One region of the Paenibacillus sp. FSL H8-0548 genome, then DNA from elsewhere that is predicted to be linked to it. Evidence: predicted binding sites of a transcription regulator. Region 1 holds the regulator's gene; the other holds the start of a gene.
What was found. The regulator CtsR, encoded in region 1, represses protease genes until heat stress. The targets are predictions, from matches to a motif close to ATGGTCAATAAAGGTCAAACA.

Region 1 (14,907 bases):
AAAGCACCGCGGAAGCGGAGTGAAAAAGAACCTGAAACCGTGCGCTTACAAAAAGTCAGAGCCCGTTAAATGGGTGATGGCGTGCCTTTTGTAGAATGAACCGGCGAGTTACGATCACGTGCAAGGTTAAGTCGGGAAGACGGAGCCGTAGCGAAAGCGAGTCTGAATAGGGCGAATAAGTACGTGGTCGTAGACCCGAAACCGTGTGATCTACCCCTGTCCAGGGTGAAGGTGCGGTAACACGCACTGGAGGCCCGAACCCACGCACGTTGAAAAGTGCGGGGATGAGGTGGGGGTAGCGGAGAAATTCCAATCGAACTCGGAGATAGCTGGTTCTCCCCGAAATAGCTTTAGGGCTAGCCTCGAGGAATGAGCGTCGTGGAGGTAGAGCACTGATTGGGTGCGGGGCCCGCCAAGGGTTACCAAGTCCAGTCAAACTCCGAATGCCATAGACGTGCTACTCGGGAGTCAGACAGTGAGTGCTAAGATCCATTGTCAAGAGGGAAACAGCCCAGATCATCAGCTAAGGTCCCCAAGTGTGTGTTAAGTGGGAAAGGATGTGGAGTTGCAAAGACAACCAGGATGTTGGCTTAGAAGCAGCCATCATTTAAAGAGTGCGTAATAGCTCACTGGTCGAGTGACTCTGCGCCGAAAATGTAACGGGGCTAAACACACCACCGAAGCTATGACATGTACCTTAGGGTACTTGGGTAGGGGAGCGTTGAATACGGATTGAAGTTGGACCGTGAGGACTGGTGGACTGTATTCAAGTGAGAATGCCGGTATGAGTAACGAAAAGACAAGTGAGAATCTTGTCCGCCGAAAGCCTAAGGGTTCCTGAGGAAGGCTCGTCCTCTCAGGGTAAGTCGGGACCTAACGCGAGGCCGAAAGGCGTAGTGGATGGACAACAGGTTGAAATTCCTGTACCACCGAAGATTGTTTGAGCAATGGGGTGACACAGAAGGGCAGTGACGCGGACTGATGGAATAGTCCGTCTAAGCAGTGAGGCTGATCGATAGGCAAATCCGTCGATCATAAGGCTGGGCTGTGATGGGGAGCGAAAATTACAGTAGCGAAGGTCATGTACTCCGGCTGTCAAGAAAAGCCTCTAGTGAGATCTAGGTGCCCGTACCGCAAACCGACACAGGTAGGCGAGCAGAGTATGCTAAGGCGCGCGGAAGAACTCTCGTTAAGGAACTCGGCAAAATGACCTCGTAACTTCGGGAGAAGAGGTGCCTCGGTAGGGTTTATAGCCCGAGGGGGCCGCAGTGAAAAGGCCCAAGCGACTGTTTAGCAAAAACACAGGTCTGTGCGAAGCCGTAAGGCGAAGTATACGGGCTGACGCCTGCCCGGTGCTGGAAGGTTAAGGGGAGCGGTTAGGGGTAACCCGAAGCTGTGAACCGAAGCCCCAGTAAACGGCGGCCGTAACTATAACGGTCCTAAGGTAGCGAAATTCCTTGTCAGGTAAATTCTGACCCGCACGAATGGCGTAACGACTTGGGCGCTGTCTCAACGAGAGATCCGGTGAAATTTTAATACCTGTGAAGATGCAGGTTACCCGCGACAAGACGGAAAGACCCCATGGAGCTTTACTGTAACTTGATATTGAACTTTGGTACGATCTGTACAGGATAGGTGGGAGCCTACGAAGCATGAGCGCCAGCTTGTGTGGAGGCACCGTTGGGATACCACCCTGATCGTATCGGAGTTCTAACCTAGAACCGTGAAACCGGTTCGGGGACCGTGTCAGGTGGACAGTTTGACTGGGGCGGTCGCCTCCTAAAATGTAACGGAGGCGCCCAAAGGTTCCCTCAGAATGGTTGGAAATCATTCGCAGAGTGCAAAGGCATAAGGGAGCTTGACTGCGAGACCTACAAGTCGAGCAGGGACGAAAGTCGGGCTTAGTGATCCGGTGGTACCGAATGGAAGGGCCATCGCTCAACGGATAAAAGCTACCCTGGGGATAACAGGCTTATCTCCCCCAAGAGTCCACATCGACGGGGAGGTTTGGCACCTCGATGTCGGCTCATCGCATCCTGGGGCTGAAGTAGGTCCCAAGGGTTGGGCTGTTCGCCCATTAAAGCGGTACGCGAGCTGGGTTCAGAACGTCGTGAGACAGTTCGGTCCCTATCTGTCGCGGGCGCAGGAAATTTGAGAGGAGCTGTCCTTAGTACGAGAGGACCGGGATGGACGTACCGCTGGTGTACCAGTTGTTCCGCCAGGAGCACCGCTGGGTAGCCAAGTACGGACGGGATAAGCGCTGAAAGCATCTAAGCGCGAAGCCCCCCTCAAGATGAGATTTCCCAGTATGTAAGACCCCTTGAAGACGACGAGGTTGATAGGTTCGGGGTGGAAGCACAGCAATGTGTGTAGCTGACGAATACTAATCGGTCGAGGGCTTATCCTAAACACGTTTACTGTGACCCATACATCCAGTAGACAGCAGCATAAAGGTTCAGCAAACCTAACTTTCGTATCCAGTTTTCAGGGCGCAAACACCTTGAAGGACTTTGGTTGGATCTTTTCTGAGGAAGCTCAGGAAGGTCATTCAACGAAAAATCCAGTTTGGTGGCGATGGCGGAGGGGAACCACGCGTTCCCATACCGAACACGACCGTTAAGCCCTCCAGCGCCAATGGTACTTAGACCGCAGGGTCTTGGGAGAGTAGGACGTCGCCAAGCACGAGAGACCTATCGCATGTGATGCGATAGGTTTTTTGTTTTCTATAATTCCAAATATTAATAATGAATGTGTATATAAGTTGAACCAGAATATTACTTTTTGGGTGCTGTACGAGTAGATCGTTCTAACGGGTCGCTGCTGCAGCCAGATTCTTTGATCTCCTTAGACATTCAAAGGTAAGAATTGGGCTGCAAAGGAGAATACTTCGTTTCTCCAGAACGATTTTCTCGATGTATAGGAAACTATGGATTCTCCAAACCTGTTGATAACGATGCTGCATGAGCAGCCAGTGAGGGGATATCGAAAGCTAACGGAAACCAGAGACGCTAAAGTGCCATTTTTGGTTAGCGTCACATTTTAACGGAAGTGGGAGACGCTATTACGCAGAAATGAAGCGATATCGTGTATATTTTGTACAAATAGAGGCCCGTGTTTCCGTTACAATCTTGAAACGACATATATAGGCGATTTAGCGTCTCTGGTTTCCGTTAGAAGTCCGAGCTGACGCGTCTGCGATGTGCAATCACCTGTAAGGGTGATTTTGTTCCTTCAACTTGGTTCAACTACTATAGATGGAATTCCTCCATCTATTTCATACTGGAAAGTGAACAACGTAATTTTAGCGGGACAAATTCCATCTAATATTCATTGCATTTATAAATGTGAGGTTCAACTTATATAATTCGAATGTAAGTTTATTTTCAATATGGTTTCGACGCTCGTTCGTAATGCCTGTAAGGCAACGGATAGAGCGTTTTTCTGCTTTTTTGTGACTCTCTATGTATAAACTGAGAGTATCCGCACCAAGCTAATACAAAAAATGAATTGAAGTGAGCACTTGACCTTTTTTGAAAATTGCATATAATAAAATCAAGGTCAAAGAAAGTCAAAGTCAGTTGTCCGAATATTCGGTGTATGACAAAATTGACTGAGAAGAAATTAATGATTATTATGCTTCATCCTTAGCTTTATTGGTTATTTCTCAGGGAGGTTGGTGGTTTGCGAAACATTTCCGATCTCATCGAACAGTATTTAAAGATGATGCTCCAAGATAGCACAGAGGGCGCAGTCGAAATTCAACGCAATGACTTAGCTGACAAATTTTCTTGTGTACCGTCGCAAATTAATTATGTAATTAGTACTCGCTTTACAATGGAGAAAGGATACATGGTTGAAAGTAAGCGCGGCGGCGGAGGCTATATCCGAATACAACGGATTGAACTTCCGGCTCTGAAGGCGATTCAATTCCATATCGAGGAAACGGTTGGGGAATGTGTCGATCAAAGTGCGGCGGAAGGACTTATTTATCAGTTGGAGGAAGCAAATCTTATTTCGAAGCGTGAAGGAAATTTACTTCGAGCAGCGGTTCATCGTGATACAATCGCGCTCAAGCTTCCGCTGCGGGATGAAATGAGGGCTAGGCTTCTAAGAGCTATGCTGATCTCTTTACTGGTCAAATAAAGCGATGCCGTGATACCGAGAGGAGGGATCCTGCTTTTGTATTGCCAGGAATGTGGTAAGAAACCAGCAACGCTGCACTTCACAAAAATTATTAACGGTGATAAAACTGAATTTCATATATGTGAATCCTGCGCTCGTGAGAAGGGCGAAGGCATACCAGGCGCGCCAAACAGCTTCTCGATCCATAGCTTATTATCAGGGCTTCTAGATTTTGAGCATTTAGGGAACTCAGGAGCTGTGGGCGGTAAAAAACAACCAGTGCTGCAATGTGAGGAATGCGGGTTAACCTATACGCAGTTCAGCAAGATTGGACGCTTTGGCTGCAGCACCTGCTATCAGGCTTTTGCGGAAAAGCTTGATCCACTTCTCAAACGTGTCCATAGCAGCACCGTACACAGTGGTAAAATACCTAAACGCTCAGGCGGACAAATTCAGTGCAAGCGTGAGATCGAACAGCTGAGGCGGGATTTGCAAGCCAAAATAGAGCATGAAGAGTTTGAGAGCGCAGCTCAGCTGCGTGATCGAATACGTGAGCTGGAGCGCCAAATTGCAGACCTCTAGGCTGGCATAGAAGGAGTGAGTAAACCTCTTGACTAAGCATCGATTCTCACAGCACGCGCTTAGCGAATGGATGAAGGATCTCGGTCCAGAATCTGAAATCGTCATTAGCAGCAGAGTACGCGTTGCTCGTAATTTACGTCATCAGCCTTTTCCATTGCTTGCGACGAATCAGCAATCCAAGGATGTGATGGATCAGCTGACTGAGGTTAGCCAAAGCGGCAAGCTGCAGTCGATTGGTTCATTTGAAACCATTATATTGTCGGATTTGAGCGAGCTTGATAAAAGGGTACTAGTAGAAAAACATTTAATCAGTCCCAGCTTAGCGAATGAATCCGAGTGCGGGGCTGTTATTTTAAGCAATAATGAATCTGTAAGCATAATGATTAACGAAGAAGATCATTTGCGCATTCAATGTCTATATCCCGGTTTTCAAATCCAGGAGGCATGGACGTTGGCCAGCGGAATCGACGATATTTTTGAGGAAGCAGCAGATTATGCTTTTGATGAGAAGCGTGGTTATTTAACCACATGTCCGACTAATGTTGGAACAGGTATTCGAGCTTCTGTCATGATGCATTTGCCGGCACTCGTACTCACTTCACAAATTAATCGTATTTTATCGGCAGTAACACAGGTTGGCTTAGCGGTAAGAGGGCTGTACGGAGAAGGCAGTGAGGCGCTTGGAAATTTATTTCAAGTGTCTAACCAAATTACATTAGGCCAGTCTGAAAACGAAATTATTGACAATCTTTATAGTGTTGCCAGGCAAATCATCGAACATGAGAAAGCGGCTCGCAAGCGGCTCATGCAAGAGTCGCCACTGAGGACGGAGGATCGTGTGAAACGATCTTATGGTATTTTATCCTATGCTTCAATTATGGATTCCAAGGAATCGGCACAGCGATTGTCGGATGTGCGGCTTGGTGCGGATCTCGGTATTTTAACGAATGTAACACCACAAATGTTGAATGAGCTTTTGGTCATGACTCAGCCCGGATTTTTGCAGCAAACCTTCAATGAGAAGATGAGCCCGGAGCAGAGAGATCTAAGAAGAGCAGAACTCATACGCAAACAATTGCGTGGTGAAAAAGGCCATGGGGGTGCATGAATATGATGTTTGGAAGATTTACGGAGCGAGCACAGAAGGTGCTGGCATTGGCGCAAGAGGAAGCAGTACGCCTTGGACATAATAACATTGGTACGGAGCATATTTTACTTGGTCTTATTCGTGAAGGTGAAGGAATAGCGGCTAAGGCTCTTATTGGGCTCGGTCTTGGACTTGAGAAGATTCAAGATGAGGTTGAAGCGCTAATCGGACGCGGGCAAGAGCAGCCTAACAACATCGCTTATACGCCGCGCGCGAAAAAAGTAATTGAGCTTTCCATGGATGAAGCGAGAAAGCTAGGACACACCTACGTGGGGACAGAGCATATTTTGCTTGGTCTTATTCGCGAAGGAGAAGGTGTGGCGGCACGAGTGCTGAACAACCTCGGCATTAGCCTAAATAAGGCGCGTCAACAGGTGCTGCAGCTGCTTGGAAGCAGTGAAGCGGTATCGAGCAACCATGGCTCGCCAGCCAATGTGAGCACGCCTACGCTGGATGGTCTCGCGAGAGATCTGACCGCTTATGCGAAGGAAGGAAACCTGGATCCTGTTATTGGACGGAGCAAAGAAATTGAGCGTGTGATTCAAGTGCTTAGCCGTCGCACAAAAAACAATCCAGTGCTAATCGGTGAGCCTGGTGTTGGTAAAACAGCTATTGCGGAAGGACTCGCACAAAAAATTATCGAGAACGAAATTCCAGAAACATTACGCGATAAACGTGTAATGACGCTGGATATGGGCTCTGTAGTTGCAGGTACCAAATACCGCGGTGAGTTCGAAGACCGCTTGAAAAAAATTATGGATGAGATTCGTCAAGCAGGCAATATTATTCTATTTATTGATGAGCTTCATACGTTGATCGGCGCAGGCGGAGCAGAAGGCGCTATCGACGCTTCTAATATTTTGAAACCGGCGCTGGCAAGAGGCGAGCTGCAATGTATCGGTGCAACTACACTCGATGAATACCGCAAATATATTGAGAAGGATGCAGCGCTAGAGCGTCGTTTCCAACCGATTACTGTGGATCAGCCGTCTCCCGAAGAAGCGATTCAAATTTTATACGGTCTTCGTGACCGCTACGAGGCTCACCACCGCGTGAAAATTACAGACGAAGCAATCGTGCAAGCGGTGAAGCTGTCTGATCGTTATATTCCAGATCGGTTTTTGCCGGATAAAGCGATCGATCTTATCGATGAAGCTGGCTCCAAAGTAAGGCTGCATTCTTACACGGTACCGCCGAATTTGAAGCAGCTTGAGAATCGCTTGGAGGATATTCGCAAGGAGAAGGATGCTGCGGTACAGAGCCAAGAATTTGAGAAGGCAGCAGCACTGCGCGATACGGAGCAAAAAATTCGTGAAGAGCTTGATATTACGAAAAACCAGTGGAAAGAAAAGCAAGGCCGCACAGACTCCGAAGTAACGCCTGAGGATATTGCACAGGTTGTCGCAAGCTGGACGGGTATTCCGGTGAGCAAGCTGGCAGAGGGCGAAACGGAGCGGCTTCTGAAAATGGAAGAAATTCTCCATGATCGCATCATTGGTCAAGATGAGGCGGTTAGATCCGTATCTAGAGCGATTCGCCGTGCTCGTGCAGGGCTGAAGGATCCGAAGCGTCCAATCGGCTCCTTCATCTTCTTAGGGCCAACTGGTGTCGGTAAAACAGAGCTGGCAAGAGCGCTCGCGGAAGCCATGTTCGGCGATGAGAATGCCGTTATCCGCATCGATATGTCCGAGTACATGGAGAAGCATTCGACATCAAGACTAGTCGGAGCGCCTCCAGGCTATGTGGGCTACGAGGAAGGCGGACAACTGACGGAGAAGGTTCGCCGCAAGCCGTATTCGGTCGTTCTTCTAGATGAGATCGAGAAGGCTCATCCTGAGGTGTTCAACATCCTGCTGCAAGTGCTGGAGGATGGACGTTTGACGGATTCGAAAGGCCGCGTTGTTGATTTCCGGAACACCTTGATCATTATGACGTCTAACATAGGCGCGGATCAAATTAAGCGCAATTCATCGCTTGGTTTTACAGCCGTTCAGGATGCGGGACGCGACTTCCAGCAAATGAAGGATAAAGTTCTAGCCGAGCTTAAGAAAAGCTTCCGTCCGGAGTTCTTGAACCGTATTGATGAGAGCATTGTATTCCACTCGCTTGGCGAGGAGCATATTGCTCAGATCGTTACGCTCATGTCGGAGGAGCTGCGCAAGCGGCTTCGTGAGCAGGAGGTTGATTTTGTACTGACGGATGCTGCAAAAGCTTTTCTTGCCAAAGAAGGCTACGATCCGCAATACGGAGCACGTCCGCTTCGCCGAGCTATTCAGAAGCATATTGAGGATCGCCTGTCTGAAGATTTGCTAATGGGCAAAATCCAAAAAGGCGATACGTTCACCATTGATGAGAAAGACGGCGGCTTAACGGTTACGAAATCCATTCCGGAGCAAGAGCCTGAAGAGACCACAGCAAAATAAAATAGAATGACTAACAGTCCCGCAGCTTGAAATATAGCTGGCGGGGCTGTTTAAATTTATATGAATAATTGACAATGAGAATCATTATCGTATAATGAAATTAAGGATTAAAAGTGAATAGGAGGAACAACAATGATCGTTGTTACCAATACGATAAAAGTAAAATCAGGTCATGGCGAGTCGGTCGCCAAACGTTTTCAAAACTCAAAAGGAATTGATTCGTCTGCTGGATTTGTACGTATGGAGGTATTGCTGACGGAGGGCTTAGAGGAACACGACGAGCTTAAAGTCAGTACGACCTGGGAAAATAAAGCGTCCTTCGAGGGCTGGGTAAACAGCGAATCATTCCGTCAAGCCCATGCGCATAAGGGAAGCCAGCAGCATGGTGAAGATGGCAAACCAGCGGAAAGCGTCATGCTGGGCTCGCAGCTGACGATTCATCGCGTACTGGTTGCGAGACAAGCTGGAGCTGTAATTGGGATTTGATTAGACTAATCATCCTTATAAACGGGCATCTTAAATTGCTTCCTTATCCACTGTGGATAACGGGAGCTTTTTTATGTCTATTTTATGTTGAAGACCTGTGGATAATGTTGATTAAATGTTAATAAGTCTGTGGATATAATTTTTATTTCTAATAAGGGACTAGATTAATTGTGGAAAACGAATAATAGGAGCGCTGATCCAGTTATTTATCAACAATGTGGGTTTATACCTAACTGATTAAATGTTAAACTTTACTTAGTGTCATTGATAAGAAGATCGTGAGGGACGGCTTTAGAAGGCAACGCAGCCCCATAACGTTTAAGGAGTACAGAATGGCCAAAATTAAAACAAAGTTTGTTTGTACTGAATGTGGCACCGAAGCGGCGAAATGGCTAGGAAAATGCCCAGGCTGCCACGCTTGGAACTCGATGGTAGAAGAGAAAGAAACCGTTGTGAAGACGAAGGGCGTCGGAATGTCATCGTTTCATGCGAAAGAAAAGCCGCAGTCCATCATACATATAGAAAGTGGGCAAGAGCCTCGTATTGAAACAAAGATGCTTGAGCTTAACCGTGTGCTTGGCGGGGGCGTTGTTCCAGGCTCTCTTATTCTTGTGGGAGGGGACCCCGGTATCGGAAAATCAACGCTGCTGCTGCAAACCTCTCATGCTCTTGCAGTGAAGGGACTTAAGGTTCTCTATATTTCTGGGGAGGAATCAGTGCGCCAAACGAGACTTAGAGCTGATCGACTAGGCGCGCTGACGGAATCGCTGTATGTATTATGCGAGACCAATATGGAGCAAATTAATGATGCGATTGAGTCGGTTCAGCCTGATTTCCTCGTCATTGATTCGATTCAAACGGTTTATGATCCGAATGTGCAATCGGCCCCTGGAAGTGTGTCACAAGTGCGCGAATGCGCAGCGCATTTTATGAGGGTAGCCAAAATTAAAGGAATTGCAACGGTGCTTGTAGGTCATGTTACGAAGGAAGGCGCTATTGCAGGGCCGCGGCTGCTGGAGCATATGGTCGATTGTGTCCTTTATTTTGAAGGGGAGCGTCATCATACGTATCGCATTTTGCGGGCTGTAAAAAATCGCTTCGGCTCGACAAACGAGATTGGCATTTTCGAAATGGGTGAGGAAGGACTAAGAGAGGTTTCCAACCCATCGGAATTGTTTTTGTCGGAGCGTCCGCTAGGTGTATCAGGATCAACGGTAGTAGCGAGCATGGAAGGAACAAGACCTGTGCTGGTAGAGCTGCAGGCGCTTGTGGCAACAACTAATTTTCCTTCTCCGCGAAGAATGTCCACAGGCATTGACCATAATCGCATGGCACTTATTATTGCGGTGCTCGAGAAGCGAAACGGGATGTTTCTACAAACGCAGGATGCCTATTTGAACGTTGCGGGCGGAGTAAAGCTGGATGAGCCGGCAGTCGATCTTGCAGCTGCAGTCAGCATAGCCTCGAGCTTTCGGGATGCTCCGACAAAGCCTTATGATGTCATTTTTGGCGAGATCGGGCTAACAGGTGAGGTGCGTGGCGTATCGCGTGCAGAGCAGCGGGTCAAGGAAGCAGAGAAGCTTGGCTTTAAACGTGTTATTATGCCTGAGAAAAGCTTAAAGGGCTGGAAGCCGCCCACAGGCATCGAAATTATTGGCGTAAGCACAGTGTCAGAAGCACTTAAGGCAGCGCTTGGATAGGGGGCAGATGATGAAGGAACCAACTCAGCTTGAAGTTATGAATCAATTGTTGCAACTAGTCGCACCAGGCACCCCTTTTCGTGATGGGCTTGAGAATGTGCTTCGGGCGAAAACAGGGGCGTTGCTAGTTGTAGGGTACAGTCCGGAGGTTATGGAGGTCGTTGATGGAGGCTTCTCCATTAACTGCGATTTTTCGCCAAACTACTTATATGAGCTTGCCAAAATGGATGGCGCGATTATTTTAAGCGAGGATATGCGCCGCATTTTATATGCGAATACGCAGCTTATACCGAACAGCTCAATTCCGTCAATCGAAACGGGAATACGTCACCGAACGGCTGAACGTGTAGCGAAACAAACGGGGAAACTCGTTGTGTCGATTTCTCAGCGGCGTAACATTATTACTTTGTATCAAGGGAATCTTCGTTATTCACTGAAGGATATGGGCGTTATTTTGACTAAGGCGAACCAAGCCATTCAGACACTCGAGAAATATAAAGCGGTGCTTAGCCAATCCTTTACTAATTTATCTGCGCTGGAGTTTGAGGAGCTTGTCACCTTGCAGGAGGTTGCACATGTTATTCAACGTGTGGAGATGGTACTGCGAATTAAGCTGGAAATCAAACGATACGTCAATGAGCTGGGAACGGAAGGCCGTCTCATCAGCATGCAAATGGATGAGCTTGTCGGCGGAGTAGAAGAGGATGCGTGGTACCTGCTTAGGGATTACGCCAAAGAAAACTCGGATGAGAAGATTAGGGAAATACGTGCTGGCCTAAAGAAGCTAAGCTCAGATGAGCTGCTGGATGCTCCTCCAATTATAAGGTTGATTGGCTATACACATACGAACAACATAAACGACGAGTCGGTCTCTCCGCGAGGCTATCGCCTCCTGAACAAGATCCCTAGATTGCCGCTCATTATTATGAACAATCTGATTGAACGCTTTGGACGGCTGCCTCATATTTTGATGGCAACGATTGAAGAATTAGACGAGGTAGAGGGCATCGGCGAGGTGCGGGCACGTGCGATCAAGGACGGTTTGAAGCGCATACAAGAGCAGATGTTCATTGACAGGCAAATTTAAATCCCATACAATGGATTGAATGTGATTCTGCAGCCTAAGGTACATTCGCTAAGGTTTTGGGGCATAGTAGAGAAGAGGTGGAAAAGATGATCGTAAAATCGATACCGAGCCTTCTCACGGTGGGGAACCTTTTTCTAGGGGTAATCGCCATCATTCTTGTATTTAATGAAAAACCAGATACGGCAGCCATGATGGTATTGATCGCGATGCTGCTCGACGGTGTAGACGGACGCGTTGCTCGGGCGCTAAACGTTCAAAGTGAATTTGGTAAAGAGCTTGATTCTTTATCCGATGTGATTTCATTTGGTGTAGCTCCTGCATTTATTATGTATGTAGTTGCGTTTCAAGATTTGAATCCAGCGCTTGCATGGATTATAACGGCATTGTTTCCGATTTGCGGCGCGCTCCGGCTTGCTCGCTTCAATGTCATTTCAAGTGCGCCTGGTTACTTTATCGGACTTCCGATTCCAGCGGCAGGCGGTGTGCTTGCTACATTAGCTTTATTCAAGAATGACATTTACGTTTCTGTGCTGCTTACGAGCACGCTCGTGCTTGCTTTGCTAATGGTCAGCACCATTAAATATCCGAATTTCAAGAAGGTAGGCATTCCAAAGAGCGCAGTATGGGTAGTGCCGATTATTATTGTGGTATCTGTTATTTTAGGCTTAGTGTTTAAAAATGACCTATCTAAAATATTATTCGTACCGCTGCTGCTTTACGCGCTGTACGGCCTAAAAAAAAACGTTGAACGACGTTTGCCCAAGAAAAATCGCAAACGAAAAAAAAAGGATGAAGCTGCTGACGATTCTGTTAAATCAGAGAAGCCAGCTTAAGCCTTTACGATTACGAAGAGCATAGCGTTTCTAATCACAATGTTTTGTGGTTAGGAGCGCTATTTTTATTTTCATATAAGTTAATAAACTCTATCCATACAAAACAAGAAGCTTTGAGGAGAAAATATCCTCAAGCTTCTTGTTTGTTTCTATTTACGTTAAATTAAACAGCCCTAATGTAGTGCATTTGTCGTATTCATCAGCGATAACCTCATCGAGCTGAATATCGAGCAGATTACATAAAGCAGTCATATAAAATAAGTTGCGGCCTAAATCGGCCTTCAGTACGTCGCGGCAGTTCTCGCAGACGGCTCCGGAGAGATGACTTTGCAGTGTTTCCTTGGCATTTTCAAGATCAGAATCGTTGGAATACTGCTGTTTCTTAGCGTTTAACTCGATACAGCCGCAGTCTGTTACAGCTTTCGTGACCGCCCGGTTAACAGTAGCGCCTGATTGACCGAATTTTGACATAACATCTAGTAAGCTGCGGTGCCGGAGAAGCAATTCGGATACTTGCTGTTGAAATTGATCCAGTGTAGGAGCACTCATTGGTTTCACCTCTTTCACCACCCTCTTAGGATGCGATCTTAATTTACATTATAAGCTTCTTATGCCGTCTTTTCAAAATATGAATTATTAAAAATTATAAATCTTTGTAATTTGTAGCCGCCCCTAGGGTTAACAAGGCAATTATTGGAACATAATTGTAATGGAGGTGAACCATAATGGTTAGACGAATAATTCAAATAATGGGTATGTTGTTTGGTGGTATGGCTGGCGGTGAAGTATACGGATGGATCAACGGAGCGGCCGTATGGTCAGGCTCATCCTTTGGAATGATGCAGCGATCCGGCACTTATTACATGAATGTAGCCATTGGCGCGGTTTTTGGTGTGGTTTTGGCAACGATGCTAGCAGGACAAATCATTCGCTATATGCACAAGGGCGCAGAGCAGGCAGCAGCACTACCGATGCCAAAGCTGATTGCAGGCGCAGGAGGGCTGCTCGCAGGGCTGTTATTGACTGTATTGATTTATCCGGCAGTATCCGCTCTGGAGGGAATGGGGAGGCTTATTCCTGCGGTTATGATGATAGGCTTCGGTTATTTGGGCATGCATATCGGTTTGCACAAACAGGAGGAGCTTGCAGAGGGATTTGCAGCTTTGCTTGAGAGACGCAGAAGCGTATCTCCTGTAGATGAGGCTGGCGGCTATGAGGAACATAAGATACTTGATACAAGCGTAATCATTGATGGTCGTATTGCAGACATCTGCAAGACAGGCTTTATTGAAGGCACTCTTGTTATTCCAGAATTTGTGCTCGAGGAGCTTCAGCATATTGCTGATTCTTCAGATCTGTTGAAGAGGAATAGGGGACGGCGCGGGCTTGATATTTTGAACAAGATTCAGAAAGAGCTCGATGTGAAGGTTCTTATTTACGAGGGAGACTTCGAGGAAATCGGTGAAGTGGACAGCAAGCTTGTAAAGCTGGCTAAGGCGCTTCATGGCAAGGTTGTTACGAATGATTTTAATTTAAATAAAGTTTGCGAGCTGCAAGGCGTATCGGTACTTAATATTAATGATTTGGCTAATGCAGTGAAGCCTGTAGTCCTGCCGGGAGAAGAAATCATTGTTCAAGTGATAAAAGACGGCAAAGAGCATGGACAAGGCGTCGCTTATTTGGATGACGGCACGATGATCGTAGTGGAAGGCGGACGTGAATATATCGGCAACACGATGGAAGTGCTCGTGACGAGCGTGCTGCAAACGTCAGCAGGCCGAATGATATTCGCTAAGCCTAAGCTGTTGGAAAAAGCGCTGTAACAAGGTATGATAGTACTATTGTTTAAGCGCAAACGGCTAACGCCGCCGGATGGCGGAAAAAGCTCGTTTCGCAGTGAAGCATAAATGGGTTTATAGATGCGAGTCTTATAGACGCATATGCTTTAACACAGTGTGAGGCGGGTTGAGTCATGGGAGCAGATTGGGGAGTTATCGTTGTTGCAGCTGGAAGAGGCACAAGGATGGGAACTAAGGAGAGCAAGCAGTATTTGCAGCTAGGGGACAAGCCTATTCTCGTCCATACGCTAGAGCTGTTCGAGTCGATGGATACGGTGAAGGAAATTGTGCTCGTAGTTGGAAGCGAGGACGTAGAGCGCTGCCGGGACTGGGCCTCGCAATATGCAGTAACAAAGGTGAAGAGCATTGTTGCCGGGGGAGCTGAACGCCAGCATTCTGTTTATTGCGGCTTGAAGGAGCTGTCGACGGACTGGGTTATGGTGCATGACGGCGTGCGTCCGCTTGTAACGGCGGCTGCGGTTCGTGCGTGCTGCACGCAGGCTGAGCGAAGCGGTGCTGCTGTGCTCGCTGTCCCGGTTAAAGATACGATAAAGCAAGTGAATGAAGCGGGAATGATCGTTTCAACACCTGACCGCCGAAGCTTGTGGGCGATTCAAACGCCGCAAGCTTTTCGGCGTGTCCAGCTGCTGGACGCGCATGAGCGTGCAATGGCAGAGCAATTTATCGGG
Region 2 (14,907 bases), 820 kb from region 1:
TCCATTTACGGTAGGCGGCGGAATTTCTCATGTGGAAGACATGAAGCGGCTGCTGCGCGCAGGCGCAGACAAAATCGGCATCAACACAGCGGCTGTCTTGAATCCTGCGCTTGTGAAGGAAGGCTCGCGCAAGTTCGGCTCGCAGTGCATTGTTGTAGCGATTGACGCTAAGTTCAATGCAGAGTGGGGCGAGTGGGAAGTCTATACACACGGCGGACGCAAGACGACAGGCATTAAAGCGCTGGAGTGGGCGCGCGAGGTCGAGCGTCTAGGGGCTGGCGAAATTTTGCTGACTAGCATGGATGCTGACGGAACGAAGGACGGGTTTGATCTTAAGCTTACGCAGGCGGTATCGGATTCCTTAGGCATTCCGGTTATCGCATCAGGCGGTGCGGGAAGAATCGAGCATTTTCACGATGTTTTCGAGCAGGCTCATGCGGATGCAGCGCTCGCAGCTACGATTTTTCACTATAAAGAAATGACAATCCGTGAAGTGAAGGACGATTTGCGATTGAAGGGAGTAGAGGTACGATGACCGAGAACAGCCAGAGCTTGGATGCTTCAAAAATCAAATGGGACGATGCAGGTCTCGTGCCAGCTGTCGTACAGGATGCACAAAGCAAAGAAGTGCTAATGATGGCCTATATGAATAAGGAATCGCTGCAGCTTTCGGTAAAATCCGGCGTAACATGGTTCTGGAGCCGTTCGCGAGGCGAGCTATGGAATAAGGGCGCAACAAGCGGCCATACGCAGCGAATTGTCTCTATGGCATATGATTGTGATGGCGACACGCTGCTCGTTAAGGTAGACCAGAAGGGGCCGGCTTGTCATACAGGACGTTACAGCTGCTTCTTTAATTCAATTGAAGTAACCGGAGCCTCCACAGAGGCTGCAGCGTCTTCTTCCGACCGCTTCGCTACGCTTGGGCAATTGGAGGGCATTATCGCAGAACGTTACGCAGAGCGCCCTGAGGGCTCTTACACGAGCTATCTATTCGATAAAGGCGTCGATAAAATTTTGAAAAAGGTTGGCGAGGAAGCGTCTGAGGTCATTATTGCTGCCAAAAATAAAGACAATGATGAGCTTCGCAGTGAAGCCGGCGACCTTATTTTTCACCTGATGGTGCTGCTGCGCGAGCGCGGCTTGCCGCTGGATGATGTCATTGGCGAAATCGACAGCCGTCACGGCAAACCAACAACGAACAAAATGAGATAGCACTGCGCTTATAAATTAAAGAAGAAAGGCCGGTATGCACATGTTTATCGATTATCATACCCATCATGCCCGCTGCGGCCATGCAGTCGGCGAGCTGGAGGAATATGTACGGAAGGGAATAGAGATCGGACTCGTGCAGCTCGGCCTTTCCGACCATATGCCGCTGCTCCATGTCGATCCTGCAACGTATTACCCGGAAATGGCGATGCCTATGGAGGAGCTTCCTCGTTATGTAGAGGAATGCCTTGCGCTTAAAGAAAAGTATAAAGGGCAGATTGATATTCGCGTGGGGCTTGAAGGCGATTATATCGAGGGCAGCGAGAAGCAAATTGAGGCTATCGTGAACGCTTATCCGTGGGATTATGTCATCGGCTCTGTTCACTTTCTGGGCGAATGGGATATTACTGACTTCAGGCAAACGGCGGGCTGGGAAGGCCGCGACCGGATGGCGGTCTATGAGCAGTATTACGATGCCATCGGCAAAGCAGCGGCAACTGGGTTTTATGATTATATCGGGCATATCGATGTGATCAAGCGCTTTGGCTTTAAGCCGGAGGGAGATGTTGCCCATTTGGAAAATGCAGCGCTCGAAGCGGTTAAACGTCACGGACTTGCCATAGAGCTGAACGCTTCGGGACTTCGTACTCCCGCCGCTGAGATGTTTCCAAGCCGCCGTATGCTTGAATACGCACGGGATTTAGGCATTCCGCTGACCGTAGGATCGGATGCTCACCAGCCCGAAAGGCTCGGCCAATATTTGGATCAAGCGTACGAGACGCTGAGAGATATTGGGTTTAAACAGCTAGCGACATTCAATTGTCGAAAATTGTTGCTGATAGATTTTTGAAATATCGTAAATTACATGTATAATATAGATGATCTAACAAGCTTTGTCGAAACATTAGGGCAAAGACGAGTATTGGCTTCGTAAAATAATTAATTGGTTTTAACGCTCAGGAGGGTATCATGTTAAGCGACAAGGTGCGTATTTTTTCGGGTTCGTCTAATCCGGTATTGGCTCAGAAAATTAGTGCAGAGCTTGGTCTGACGCTAGGTGCGATCAAGATGTCCCGTTTCAAAAGCGGTGAGATTTACGTGCATTACGAGGAAACGATTCGGAATTGCGACGTTTTTCTCGTACAATCATTCTCCCATCCGATCAACGAGCATTTTGTCGAATTGCTGGTTATGATCGATGCGGCGAAGCGTGCTTCCGCCAGAACGGTCAACATCATCATGCCGTATTACGGCTATGCACGTCAGGAACGCAAAGCAGCACCGCGGGAGCCGATTTCAGCGAAAATGCTGGCGGATGTGCTCACGACTGTTGGAGCGAACCGAGTAATTACAATCGACCTACATGCTCCAGCTATTCAAGGCTTCTTCAACATTCCGGTCGACCATATGACTGCGCTTGATCTCATCAGTGATTACTTGAAGTCTAAAAACATCAAGAACCCGGTAGTCGTATCGCCGGATGCAGGACGTGCTTCAACCGCAGAGAAGCTAGCGAACTACTTGGATACATCGTTTGCGATTATGATTAAGAAACGCCCTGCACACAATCAATCGGTTATTACACATGTCATCGGAGACGTGGAAGGTCAAACGCCTATTATTATTGAGGATTTGATCGACACGGGAACTACGATTGTCAACGTTGTGGAAAGCTTAAAGGAGCGCGGCGCAGAGGACGTATACGTATGCGCAACGCACCCGTTATTCTCTGGATCAGCTATTGAGCGTTTGGATCACCCCAATATTAAGGAAATCATCGTTACCGATTCCATAAGCTTGCCGGAGTCAACGCCGGAACGCTTCAAAGTGCTTTCTGTTGCACCGCTGCTTGCGGAAGCAACTCGTATTATTTTAGAAGGCGGCTCAATCAGTACGTTGTTCAAAAGCAACGGTGTTTAAGCATTCAGAATGGATGTTAAGCATACAAAATGAATAGCAAGGTCGCGGGAAATCGCGGATGGTGTATTTGCCGTCCGCGATTTTCCCACATATTCTTTCGTGTTCGGATGGATATGGCTATGGTATAATCGTAGAAAATCGGAAGTAACGGGAGGTGCCTTGCGGGTGAAAGAAAAGAAACGTGTTGTCGTAAGTCAACAGACGAAAGTCATACCGGTTCAATGGGACGCTACGTTTTTCTTCGAGCGTGCGGTTCAGTCTCTCGATCGTTTCCATTATGACAAGGCACTTAAATATTTTCGTCGCGCCGTCGAATACGAGCCGGATAACCCGGTAAACCATTGCAATATGGCCGGTATCCTATCTGAAATGGGCAACTATGAGGAATCAAACCGAATCTTAGGTTTGATTGTGGATGAGCTTGATCCGACGATGACGGAATGTCATTTTTACATGGCAAACAATTTTGCCAATATGGAGCAATATGAAGCGGCCGAGAGTTCGCTTATTCGTTATTTGGAAGAGGATTCGGAAGGGCAGTTTCTTGATGAAGCAGAGGATATGATGGATTTGCTCCATTATGAGCTGGAGCGCCCTACGCGTCTGACGAACATTAAATCACGAGAAGGCATGGTCGAGCATGATTTGGCAAGAACGCTGCTCGAGGAAGGCAAGTTTACAGAGGCCGTCCGCATTTTAGAGAAAATCATTGAGGGCCAGCCGGAATTCCTTGCAGCTCGCAACAATTTAGCGCTGGCTTATTATTATATGGGCATGTTTGATAAAGCGATGGATACGATCCACGCTGTGCTGGACATTGAGTCCGGCAATTTGCATGCGCTGTGCAACCTCGCTATTTTCTATCAGCACAAAAATGACGAGCAAAGCTTGCGTCCGCTTGTAGATCTGTTAGTAAAGACGGCTCCGTTCCATCAGGAGCATGTGTTTAAACTGGCAACTACAATGGGCATCTTAGGAGAGCATGGAGCTGCTTACAGACATTTCACTAGACTACTGAAGGATTCTGAACTGACGCAGGATCCTAGCCTATACCATTATGCTGCTGTAGCTGCTTGCAATATCGGGCGCTTGCAGGAGGCTGAACGTTTGTGGAAGCAGACGATAAAGCTCGATCCGACCTCGGGAATCCCACATTATTACATGGAGCAGCTGGAGCTTGTGAGAAGAGGCGAGCATACGGCCTCCATAAGCTATCATTACCATTTGCCGTTTGAAGAGCAGTTCAAGCTGTGGGAGAAGTCCTCGGATGGTATTCCTGATCATCTTAAGCGTGATCCGCTTGTTCGTTCATCCTTTTTCTGGGCTCTGCGCCACGGTGATCAGCACACGAAGCTGCAGGTTATTCAGGCGCTCGGCATGATTGCTGACAGTGAAGTGAAGGATGTGCTGCAGACCTTTCTGCTGGAGCAAGATGAGGATGATTACCTGAAGCGCATTGCAATCTTCGTTCTTCGGACGATGGGGGTTCAAGAGTCTCTGCGCGTTGTGCTGGAAGGAGAAGAAACGGTCATTGAGCCGAATCGGGTACCTTCGAGACTGCCTGTATGGGAAGATAAATGGCAGGTTGTCGTAGAGGCTGCGCTTAGTCGTATGAGCAAGCAATATGACTTGGTGCAGCAGCATGATTTGATGACTTTATGGGTAGAATTCTTGTCACGGGTTTACCCTGACGTTCCAAAGCTGACAAAGCCTGAGGGCTGGGCAGCGGCGCTCGAGTATTTGACAGCTAAAATGCATCGCCGAGCGATCTCCTATCATGAGGTGTCGCTGCGTTACGGCACTTCGATTGCCACCGTAAGCAAGAACGTCAAGATGATTGACGAAGTATGCGGTATTAAAGAGAAGATGAAATCACTAAGCACCGTCTTTGCTGCACAGGAACTGCAAGACGAATAAACGACCTTGAGGTGAACGTTATGTACAAATCCATTATTATCGGTACCGGTCCTGCCGGTCTTACAGCAGCAATTTACTTGGCACGTGCCAACATGAACCCGCTTATTATTGAAGGACCTGAGCCGGGCGGTCAATTGACAACTACAACTGAAGTTGAGAATTTCCCTGGTTTTCCTGAGGGCATTATGGGGCCAGAGCTCATGGAAAACATGCGCAAGCAAGCAGAGCGCTTCGGCGCTAAGTTTATTACAGGCTGGGTAAATAGCGTAGACATGTCCGAGCGTCCTTTCAAGCTGCAAGTAGAGGGTCATGGAGAGCTTGTTGGTGAGAGCATCATTATTTCAACAGGAGCATCCGCTCGTTACCTCGGTATTCCAGGCGAGAAAGAAAATGTCGGACGCGGCGTAAGCACATGTGCTACGTGTGACGGGTTCTTCTTCCGCGGCAAAAGAATTATTGTGGTTGGAGGCGGTGACTCCGCGATGGAGGAAGCGAGCTTCCTTACTCGTTTTGCGACTAACGTTGAACTTGTCAACCGTCGTGATGAGCTTCGCGCTTCTAAGATCATGCAGGACCGTGCACGCGAGAATGAAAAAATCAGCTGGAGCCTAAACCGTACACCGGTTGAGGTAGTTGCAGGCGGCATGGGTGTTACGGGACTAAAGGTACGCGATAATGTGACGGGCAATGAAGAAGTTATTGAGACAGATGGCATTTTCATCGCAATCGGTCATACACCGAATACGAAGTTCCTTGCAGGCCAAATCGATACAGACGAGCATGGCTACATTGTTGTGAAGCCGGGCTCATCCGAGACGAATGTCCCAGGCGTATTCGCCTGCGGCGATGTTCAAGACAGCAAATATCGTCAAGCGATTACAGCAGCGGGAAGCGGATGTATGGCAGCACTTGATTGTGAGAGATATCTTGAGGGTTCTATTACTCATGATTGGAGCCAAACGCTTTAATCGTTAGCTAAAGGCAGGATAAGATACAGAAGGGGGCTATACCAGCAGAGCGTTATGCTTGACGGTATAGCCTTTTCATTAGCTGGGATCGCTTGATTTGTCAGCATTTCGTTATCTTGACCAGAGGGTTAAGGTGGCTTATAGTGTTACAGAGAAGATTAACATATTGATGAGGTGGACTAGTGATGTCTGAGAAGATTTACGTTGGAGTCGATGTCGGCGGAACTGCTGTTAAAGTAGGCATTTGCAATGCGGAAGGACAATTGCTCCAAACGTATGAAGGGCCGACGGAAACGAGTAAAGGAACGGACACTATCCTTCAAAATATTGCAAAGTATGCGAAGCAAATTGTAGACGAATCAGATTTTGACTGGGAGCAAGTTGAAGGAGTGGGCGTAGGCATTGCCGGCTTTTTGGACATTCCAAATGGTTTTGTCAAATTTGCGCCAAACCTAAAAATCGAAAATGTCGATTTGAAGGGTTATTTGGAACAAGCGCTTAACAAACCAGTTAAGGTTAACAATGATGCGAATGTTGCAGCACTAGGCGAGGCTTGGGGCGGAGCGGGCAAAGGCATTGATCACTGCGTATGCTACACGCTTGGTACAGGAGTCGGCGGCGGGATAATTATAGAAGGCAAAATTGTTGAGGGCTACAAGGGAATGGCAGGCGAGCTTGGCCATATGGCTATTGTGCCTGATCTTGAAGCTATTTGCTGCGGCTGTGGGAAAATGGGCTGTTTAGAGACCGTGTCCTCAGCAACGGGCATTATTCGTATGGCGAAGGACGCTGTTGAACGCGGCGATCGTACTTCTTTGTCGCAAGTGGAAGACATCATGGCGAAGGACGTTCTGGATGCAGCGAAAGCAGGCGACGAGGTCGCGATGCGCATCGTTAATCGCGCAGCTTATTATTTGGGAAAATCGATGGCGATGATCGCGATCATATTGAACCCGCAATACTTCATTATTGGCGGCGGCGTATCTAAAGCAGGAGATTTCCTATTCGATCAAATTCGGGAAGTATTCGAGAAGTATACACAGGATCAAGCAAAGGAAAATGTGAAAATCGTAGCAGCTACGCTTGGAAACAACGCTGGCGTTGTTGGCGCGGCTGGCCTTATTTTAAGAGGCTAGGTTAAGAGGCATATCCTTACGAAGAGACTTTGCTCCGCAAAGTCTAAGCATATCCTTACGAAGTGACTTTGCTACGCAAAGTCTTTAGGAGGTTTATTATGGAAACGCCGGCAACAGTAGCGAAGCTTGTCATTATTACCGGGATGTCTGGCGCAGGTAAGACGATTGCTGTCCAAAGCCTGGAGGATCTCGGTTTTTTCTGCGTAGATAATTTACCGCCTGTTCTTATACCTAAATTTGCAGAGCTAATTGAGCAATCGAATGGCAAGATCGGAAACGTTGCGCTCGTCATTGATTTGCGCGGACGGGAATTTTTCACGGCATTGTCCGAATCACTCGCCTATATTAAAGAGCATTATACGCTTAGCTGTGAAATATTGTTCTTGGATGCAACAGATGCAGTGCTCGTACAGCGATATAAAGAAAGTCGCCGCCGTCATCCGCTTGCACCTGACGGTATGCCGCTTGAAGGCATTCGTAATGAACGACGCCTGCTGGAGGATTTAAAGGGCTGGGCTTCACAGGTGATCGATACGAGTATTTTGAAGCCAGCGCACTTGAAGGAACGGATTATTTCCCATTTCACGAACCTGGAGCAAAACAATCTATCGATAAATGTAACTTCCTTCGGCTTTAAATATGGAATTCCGATTGATGCTGACCTCATTTATGATGTGCGTTTTTTGCCAAATCCGCATTATATCGAGCATCTTCGTCCCAATACGGGCCAAACTCCTGAAGTGTACGAATATGTCATGAAATGGCCTGAAACGCAGCAATTTTTAACTAAGCTGCTAGACATGCTGCAATTCCTTATTCCGCTTTATCGCAAGGAAGGGAAAAGTCAGGTTGTTATCGGAATTGGCTGTACTGGCGGGAAGCATCGTTCCGTTGCTATTGCTGAATATCTGGGACGCATGCTCGGCAGCAGTGATACGGAGCGAGTGCGTGTCAGCCATCGCGATGCCGAACGTGACAAGCATTGACGAGGTGAGAGAATGCAGAGTAGAACCAAAATACTGAGACGCCCGAAGATTGTCGTCATTGGCGGCGGTACAGGGCTCTCCGTAATGCTTCGAGGGCTCAAGGAGAAGCCGCTTGATATTACGGCTATCGTAACGGTTGCCGATGATGGCGGCAGCTCCGGCATTTTACGCAATGAGCTGCAAATTCCACCGCCAGGAGATATTCGCAATGTGCTCATGGCTTTAGCGGATGCGGAGCCCTTGCTCACTGAGGTGCTGCAATATCGTTTCAAAACCGTACCAGGCTTGGCAGGCCATAGTCTCGGAAATCTCATGCTTGCAGCGATGACCGACATTTCCGGAGATTTCGTTACGGGTGTTCGCGAGCTCAGCCGAGTTCTTGCGGTGCGGGGCCGAGTGCTGCCTGCAGCGGGCAAAGCTATCGTGCTGAAAGCAGAGATGGTAGACGGCTCGATCATCACGGGGGAATCGATGATTCCGAAGTCAGGAAAGGTCATCAAACGAGTATTTTTGGAGCCGACAGACGTCGAGCCGCTTCCAGAGGCAGTTGAGGCTATAGAGCAGGCGGATGCTATTCTAATCGGACCAGGCAGCTTATATACGAGTATTATTCCTAATCTACTTGTACCAAAGCTTGCTGCTGCGATATTGGAATCCGAAGCTGTGAAGCTGTTTGTGTGCAATGTGATGACGCAGCCAGGCGAAACGGATAATTTCTCCGTGGGTGATCATTTGGATGCGGTTCATGCTCACATTGGCCATCATTTATTCGACTACGTCATTGTGAATAACGGAGAAATTCCGCCACAGATCGAGAGCAGGTATGCGGAGCTAGGCGCGAAAGCGGTCCATTTGGATTTAGATGCGGTAACGGAGAAGGGTTATGAGGTTATCGCTGATCGTCTTGTTTTGTTCCGTACGTTTCTTCGGCATGATGCCGAACGTTTAAGCCATCATATTTATAAGCTAGTAGAGAACTGGATGTTACGAAAGAGGTGAAACATCATGTCATTTGCGGCACAAACAAAGAAAGAGCTGACCTTAATAGAAGCGGACAGCTGTTGTGAGAATGCGGAGCTGTCCGCGCTCATACGGATGAATGGTTCGGTTAGCGTATCTAGCCGCAAAGTCGTTTTGGACATCTCAACGGAAAATGCCGCGATAGCAAGAAGAATTTATTCCCTGCTCAAAAAGCATTATGAGATTCACGTTGAATTGCTTGTCCGCAAGAAAATGAGACTCAAAAAAAATAATGTGTATATCGTACGTATTCCTGGGGGAGTACAGGAATTACTGAGTGAGCTCAAGATTGTATCTGAAGGCTTCATGTTCAACCTTGGCATCGATAAGGAAATTATTCGCAAGCCCTGCTGTAAACGTTCCTATTTGCGCGGAGCTTTTCTTGCAGGGGGCTCGGTGAATAATCCGGAAGGCTCTTCTTATCATCTTGAAATATCTTCGATGTATGAGGAGCATTGTGAATCACTTGTTGGTCTTGCCAATAAATTTGATCTGAATGCGAGATGCATTGAACGTAAAAAGGGTTTTATTTTCTATATCAAAGAGGGCGAGAAAATTATCGAGCTCCTTAATATTATCGGTGCGCATCAAGCTTTATTCAAATTTGAGGATGTTCGAATCATGCGCGACATGCGCAATTCGGTCAATCGAATTGTCAATTGCGAAACGGCCAACCTGAATAAAACAATCGGAGCAGCTGTTCGTCAAATTGAAAATATTAAGCTTCTGCAGCGTGAAGTAGGACTCGACAGTCTGCCTGACAAGCTGAGGGAAGTTGCTGAGGTTAGAATGCAGCACCCCGATATGAATCTGACAGAGGTCGGCGAAATGCTTAAAGGAAAGGTCAGTAAATCAGGTGTAAATCATCGTTTGCGCAAAATCGATGAGCTCGCGGAAAAAATCCGTGGTGTCTGAACTTTTATCCTAGTGCATGAGCTGGTATAATGATATAATAATGCAAAATGACTTTAATAAAGAGGAGTAAGTATGCTAAGCATAATAGCTGATGCTGACTTATTCATGAACCGGAAAAGAGTTTTTTGCAGCCAGAAGACGGCAAGTAGAGTCGTTAATGCTTGTGCCGCATACAAATGATTGAGTAAAATATAGGGGGTATGGTTTCCATGACAAGGCTTCCGGTTGTTGTTCGTCTTAAGACGGGACTTCATGCAAGACCTGCAGCATTATTCGTACAAGAAGCGAACAAATTTTCCTCCGAAGTATTCGTAGAGAAAGACGAGAAAAAAGTAAACGCTAAATCCATTATGGGGATTATGAGCTTAGCGATCAGTTCGGGTACTGAAGTATCCATAAGTGCTGAGGGTTCGGACGCAGAGCAGGCTGTAAACGCTTTAGTCGCTTTGGTCAGCAAAGAAGAGCTGGAGAACCAGTAAAAAGAAGGGGGAGAAGTCACGCAGGTTCATTATGGACTTGCGGCGGCAGCTCTTTTTTTGATTGTTTAGGAAATGATACATTCTCCGAATTTGTTGATAACGATGCTGCGTCAGCAACCGGAGAGCGGATAACGAAAGCTAACGGAAACCAGAGACGTTAAAGCTCCATTTTTGGTTAGTATCATATTTTAACGGAAGTGGGAGACGCTATTCCGCAGAAATGAAGCGAGACCGGGCAGGTAGGGTGCAAATAGAGGCCCGTGTTTCCGTTACAATCTTGAAACGCACAATAAAGGTGATTTAGCGTCTTTGGTTTCCGTTAGAAGTGTGAGCTGACGCGTCTGCGATTGCAAATCACCCGTAAGGGTGATTTTTGTTCTTTTAAGATCTATAAGGGTTAGTCACCGAATCACGAAAAAAAGAGCAGCTCCGGTTATTACCGGTCTGCTCTTTTTTTGATTGTTTTGTATGATTCTAGGCAAGCTTCTCGATAACCTTATCGACTAAGCCGTATTCTTTGGCTTCAGCAGCACTCATGAAGTAATCGCGGTCGGTATCCTTCTCGAGGCGCTCAATCGGTTGTCCGCTGCGCTCAGCAAGAATGGCATTGAGCTTATCGCGCATGCCGATGATACGTTTTGCACGAATGGCGATATCGCTTGCTTGGCCTTCAGCACCGCCGAGCGGCTGATGAATCATAACCTCGCTATTAGGAAGCGCGTAACGTTTGCCAATCGCACCGGCTGTTAGCAGGAAAGCACCCATGGAAGCGGCCATTCCTACACAGATCGTAGAAACGTCCGGTTTAATGTATTGCATCGTATCATAGATAGCCATGCCTGCCGTGATCGAACCGCCGGGGCTGTTAATATAAAGAGAAATGTCCTTCTCAGGGTCGTCTGCTGCCAGGAATAGCAATTGAGCGATGATGGAGTTGGCCACCACGTCATTTACACCTGATCCAAGAAAAATAATGCGGTCTTTCAATAGGCGAGAGTAAATGTCATACGCACGCTCACCCCGATTGTTTTGCTCAATAACCATAGGAACGAAATTCATATCCAACGTAAGCCCCCTCCTCAAAAAAACAATGAATGGTTAAATCGTATTTTTATAATAACGGATGAAAAGTCAAAAGTCAAAGATAGTCAAACAAGTCTATTCCAACAAAAAAACCGCCCCCATGTATAGGAGCGGCTCATATGTATCATTATAGGAATTGCAAGCCGAAGCGGCTGAAAAGTTATGGTGGCGCGCCCGCAAGGAATCGAACCTAGATCTCAGCCTTCGGAGGGCTGCGTCATATCCATTGGACCACGGGCGCAGAAAATAGTCGCAAAAATGATTATATGATATTAAAACTTTTAAAGCAAGGGAAGTTCTAAAATTAATTTTGTGAAAATGTGACAGAAATCGTTTTCATTCGTAAATCGCTACTTGCTTCAATGGCATATTTCCGATAAACTAAAGGTGGGACTTGAAATGATACCGCGGGACATAATGAGTCCAACGAAATATTACCGAATACGCTGTAAGCCGATGGAGTGAAGGATGAGAGATGCGTCAGATCGTTGAACTGCAGCAGCAGCTTGTACCTGATCTGCTCGACGTCATGAAGAAACGATATTCCATATTACATCGAGTGATGTTGTCGGATTTAATTGGTCGTCGAACGTTGGCGTCGGCGTTATCGATGACAGAGCGTATGCTTCGGGCGGAGACTGATTTTCTGAAAGCGCAGGGACTGCTCGAGATTTATTCGTCAGGCATGCGAATTAGCGATTCAGGCAAGCAATTATTAGAACAGCTCGAGCCATTCTATAAGATCATGTTCGGTATATCCGAGCTTGAGGAAGCGATACGCAGCCATTATGGTTTGTCGCAGGTCGTTGTCGTCGCAGGGGATTCGGAAGTTTCTGCACAGACGAAGCGAGAGCTCGGCCGCGCTGGCAGCCAGGTGCTTAGTAAGGTTATGCAGCCTAATGATGTAGTGGCGGTCACTGGCGGAACAACTATTGCGCAGCTATCGAGTCAATTGATCAGCTCCTCGCAGCTGAAGACGAACCTGTTCGTACCGGCTAGGGGCGGTCTAGGAGAGAGTTTGGACTATCAAGCGAATACTATTGCCTCCATGATGGCAAAGGGCACAGGGGCGCAATACAGGCTTCTACACGTGCCAGATCATTTAGGTAAGGAAGCATTCGAATCCATTATGCAGGAGCCGAATATCAAGGAGATTGTGGATGTCATCCGCAGTGCTCGCATCGTCGTACATGGAATCGGGGATGCTATGGTTATGGCAAGACGCAGGCGGCTTGACCGAGCGATTATTGACGCAATGGAGTCTGAGGGTGCACTCGCTGAATCATTCGGGTTTTATTTTGACCGTAAAGGCGCTGTCGTGCACAAAATGCAGACGGTGGGGTTACGACTAGAGGATATTGTTAACACTGAAGTTGTTATAGGCGTAGCCGGCGGAAAGAGCAAGGCCGAGGCTATTGCAGCCATTATGCGCTTCGGTCACAATGATGTACTCATAACGGATGAAGCTGCGGCGCTAGAAATTGTAGCCTTGATCGAGCAAGAGAAGAGCAACACGGAATCATAATGCTTTGCAGGCAGCTTTCGGGGTGCACGCAAAACATTTTGAAATATATACAATAATCTTTTAAATCGCTTAGGAGGAAATTAAAATGGTAAAAGTTGGTATTAATGGTTTTGGTCGCATCGGCCGTAACGTATTCCGCGCAGCACTGAACAATTCTGATGTTCAAATCGTGGCAGTAAACGATCTTACGGATACTGCAACACTGGCACATCTTCTTAAATACGATACAACTCACGGTGTACTTGATGCTACAGTTGAAGCTAAAGAAGGCGCAATTCTTGTAAACGGCCGCGAAATCAAAGTATTTGCAGAACGCAACCCAGCTGATCTTCCTTGGGCTTCTGTAGGTGTTGAAATCGTAGTTGAATCAACTGGTATTTTCACAGCTAAAGAAAAAGCTGAGCTTCACTTGCAAGGCGGCGCTAAAAAAGTTATCATCTCTGCTCCTGCAACGAACGAAGATATTACAGTGGTTATCGGCGTTAACGAAGATAAATACGACGCTGCGGCACATACCATTATTTCCAACGCTTCTTGTACAACAAACTGCCTAGCTCCTTTCGCAAAAGTATTGAACGACAAATTCGGAATCGTTAAAGGTATGATGACTACAATTCACTCGTACACAAATGACCAATCCGTTCTTGATGTTCCTCACAAAGACTTGCGTCGTGCTCGTGCAGCTGCTGAGAACATTATTCCTTCTTCCACTGGCGCAGCAAAAGCTGTTTCACTGGTTCTTCCAGAACTTAAAGGCAAATTGAATGGTATGGCTATGCGTGTACCTACACCTAACGTTTCCGTAACTGACCTAGTTGCTGAGCTTAAAGTTAACGTTACTGTAGAAGAAGTTAACGCAGCGTTCAAAGAAGCTTCTGAAGGCCCGCTTAAAGGCATCTTGAACTACAATGAATTGCCGCTTGTATCAAGCGACTACAACAGCGACCCTGCTTCTTCCACAATCGATGGTCTTTCGACTATGGTTGTTGAAGGCAACATGGTTAAAGTTATTTCTTGGTACGACAACGAGTGGGGCTACTCAAACCGCGTAGTTGATCTTGCTGCTTACATTGCTAGCAAAGGTCTGTAAGCAAAGAAGGCGGACGGACCGCGGCATCTCGCGCATGCGGGAGCAGAGGTCTTTGATTTGCGGCTTCTAGAGTCGTAAATCATGGGGGCGTTTCTTCTTTGAAGGAGCGCCCTTCTTTTTTTTGTCCTATATCTATACCTTTCCATACCAATTACTCGGGAGGTTTCATTGATGAATAAGAAAAGTGTACGTGATGTAGCAGAACTAGCTGGTAAACGAGTGTTTGTACGCGTTGATTTCAACGTGCCGCTTGAAGATGGCAAAATTACGGATGACAAACGTATCCGTGAAACACTTCCAACGATTAATTTCTTGATCGAAAAAGGCGCAAAAGTTATTCTAGCAAGCCACCTTGGTCGTCCGAACGGTCAAGTGGTAGAAGAGCTTCGTCACAATGCTTCTGCAGAGCGTCTATCTGAGCTGCTTGCTAAACAAGTAGTTAAAGCTAACGACGTCATCGGCCCAGAGGTTGAAGCTCAAGTTGCGGCGCTGCAAAACGGCGATGTGTTGCTGCTTGAAAACGTGCGTTTCTATGAAGGCGAAGAGAAAAACGATCCAGAATTTGCGAAAGCTTTGGCTAATCTGGCTGACCTATTCGTAAACGATGCATTCGGTGCGGCTCACCGCGCTCACGCTTCTACAGAAGGCATTGCACA

Region 2: clpP (ATP-dependent Clp endopeptidase proteolytic subunit ClpP) is a predicted target of CtsR. The motif match lies at 11,688-11,708, and genes of this name have one in related genera.

What each region holds. Positions count from the first base shown of each region.
Region 1 covers NZ_CP152049.1:6,740,246-6,755,152, reverse strand. Annotated here, with positions in the region: rRNA gene MHI37_RS28615 (23S ribosomal RNA) at 1-2,407, shown strand, start outside; rRNA gene rrf (5S ribosomal RNA) at 2,565-2,681, shown strand; gene MHI37_RS28605 (CtsR family transcriptional regulator) at 3,682-4,143, shown strand; gene MHI37_RS28600 (UvrB/UvrC motif-containing protein) at 4,180-4,704, shown strand; gene MHI37_RS28595 (protein arginine kinase) at 4,733-5,812, shown strand; gene clpC (ATP-dependent protease ATP-binding subunit ClpC) at 5,815-8,274, shown strand; gene MHI37_RS28585 (antibiotic biosynthesis monooxygenase) at 8,407-8,760, shown strand; gene radA (DNA repair protein RadA) at 9,093-10,460, shown strand; gene disA (DNA integrity scanning diadenylate cyclase DisA) at 10,471-11,547, shown strand; gene pssA (CDP-diacylglycerol--serine O-phosphatidyltransferase) at 11,634-12,380, shown strand; gene MHI37_RS28565 (DUF1573 domain-containing protein) at 12,534-12,929, opposite strand; gene MHI37_RS28560 (PIN/TRAM domain-containing protein) at 13,106-14,203, shown strand; gene ispD (2-C-methyl-D-erythritol 4-phosphate cytidylyltransferase) at 14,353-14,907, shown strand, end outside.
Region 2 covers NZ_CP152049.1:208,063-222,969, forward strand. Annotated here, with positions in the region: gene hisF (imidazole glycerol phosphate synthase subunit HisF) at 1-535, shown strand, start outside; gene hisIE (bifunctional phosphoribosyl-AMP cyclohydrolase/phosphoribosyl-ATP diphosphatase HisIE) at 532-1,215, shown strand; gene hisJ (histidinol-phosphatase HisJ) at 1,256-2,062, shown strand; gene MHI37_RS01020 (ribose-phosphate pyrophosphokinase) at 2,182-3,132, shown strand; gene MHI37_RS01025 (tetratricopeptide repeat protein) at 3,298-5,049, shown strand; gene trxB (thioredoxin-disulfide reductase) at 5,070-6,017, shown strand; gene MHI37_RS01035 (ROK family glucokinase) at 6,203-7,153, shown strand; gene rapZ (RNase adapter RapZ) at 7,252-8,139, shown strand; gene MHI37_RS01045 (YvcK family protein) at 8,152-9,138, shown strand; gene whiA (DNA-binding protein WhiA) at 9,145-10,074, shown strand; gene MHI37_RS01055 (HPr family phosphocarrier protein) at 10,284-10,553, shown strand; gene clpP (ATP-dependent Clp endopeptidase proteolytic subunit ClpP) at 11,028-11,612, opposite strand; tRNA gene MHI37_RS01065 (tRNA-Arg) at 11,803-11,877, opposite strand; gene MHI37_RS01070 (sugar-binding domain-containing protein) at 12,112-13,161, shown strand; gene gap (type I glyceraldehyde-3-phosphate dehydrogenase) at 13,247-14,251, shown strand; gene MHI37_RS01080 (phosphoglycerate kinase) at 14,423-14,907, shown strand, end outside.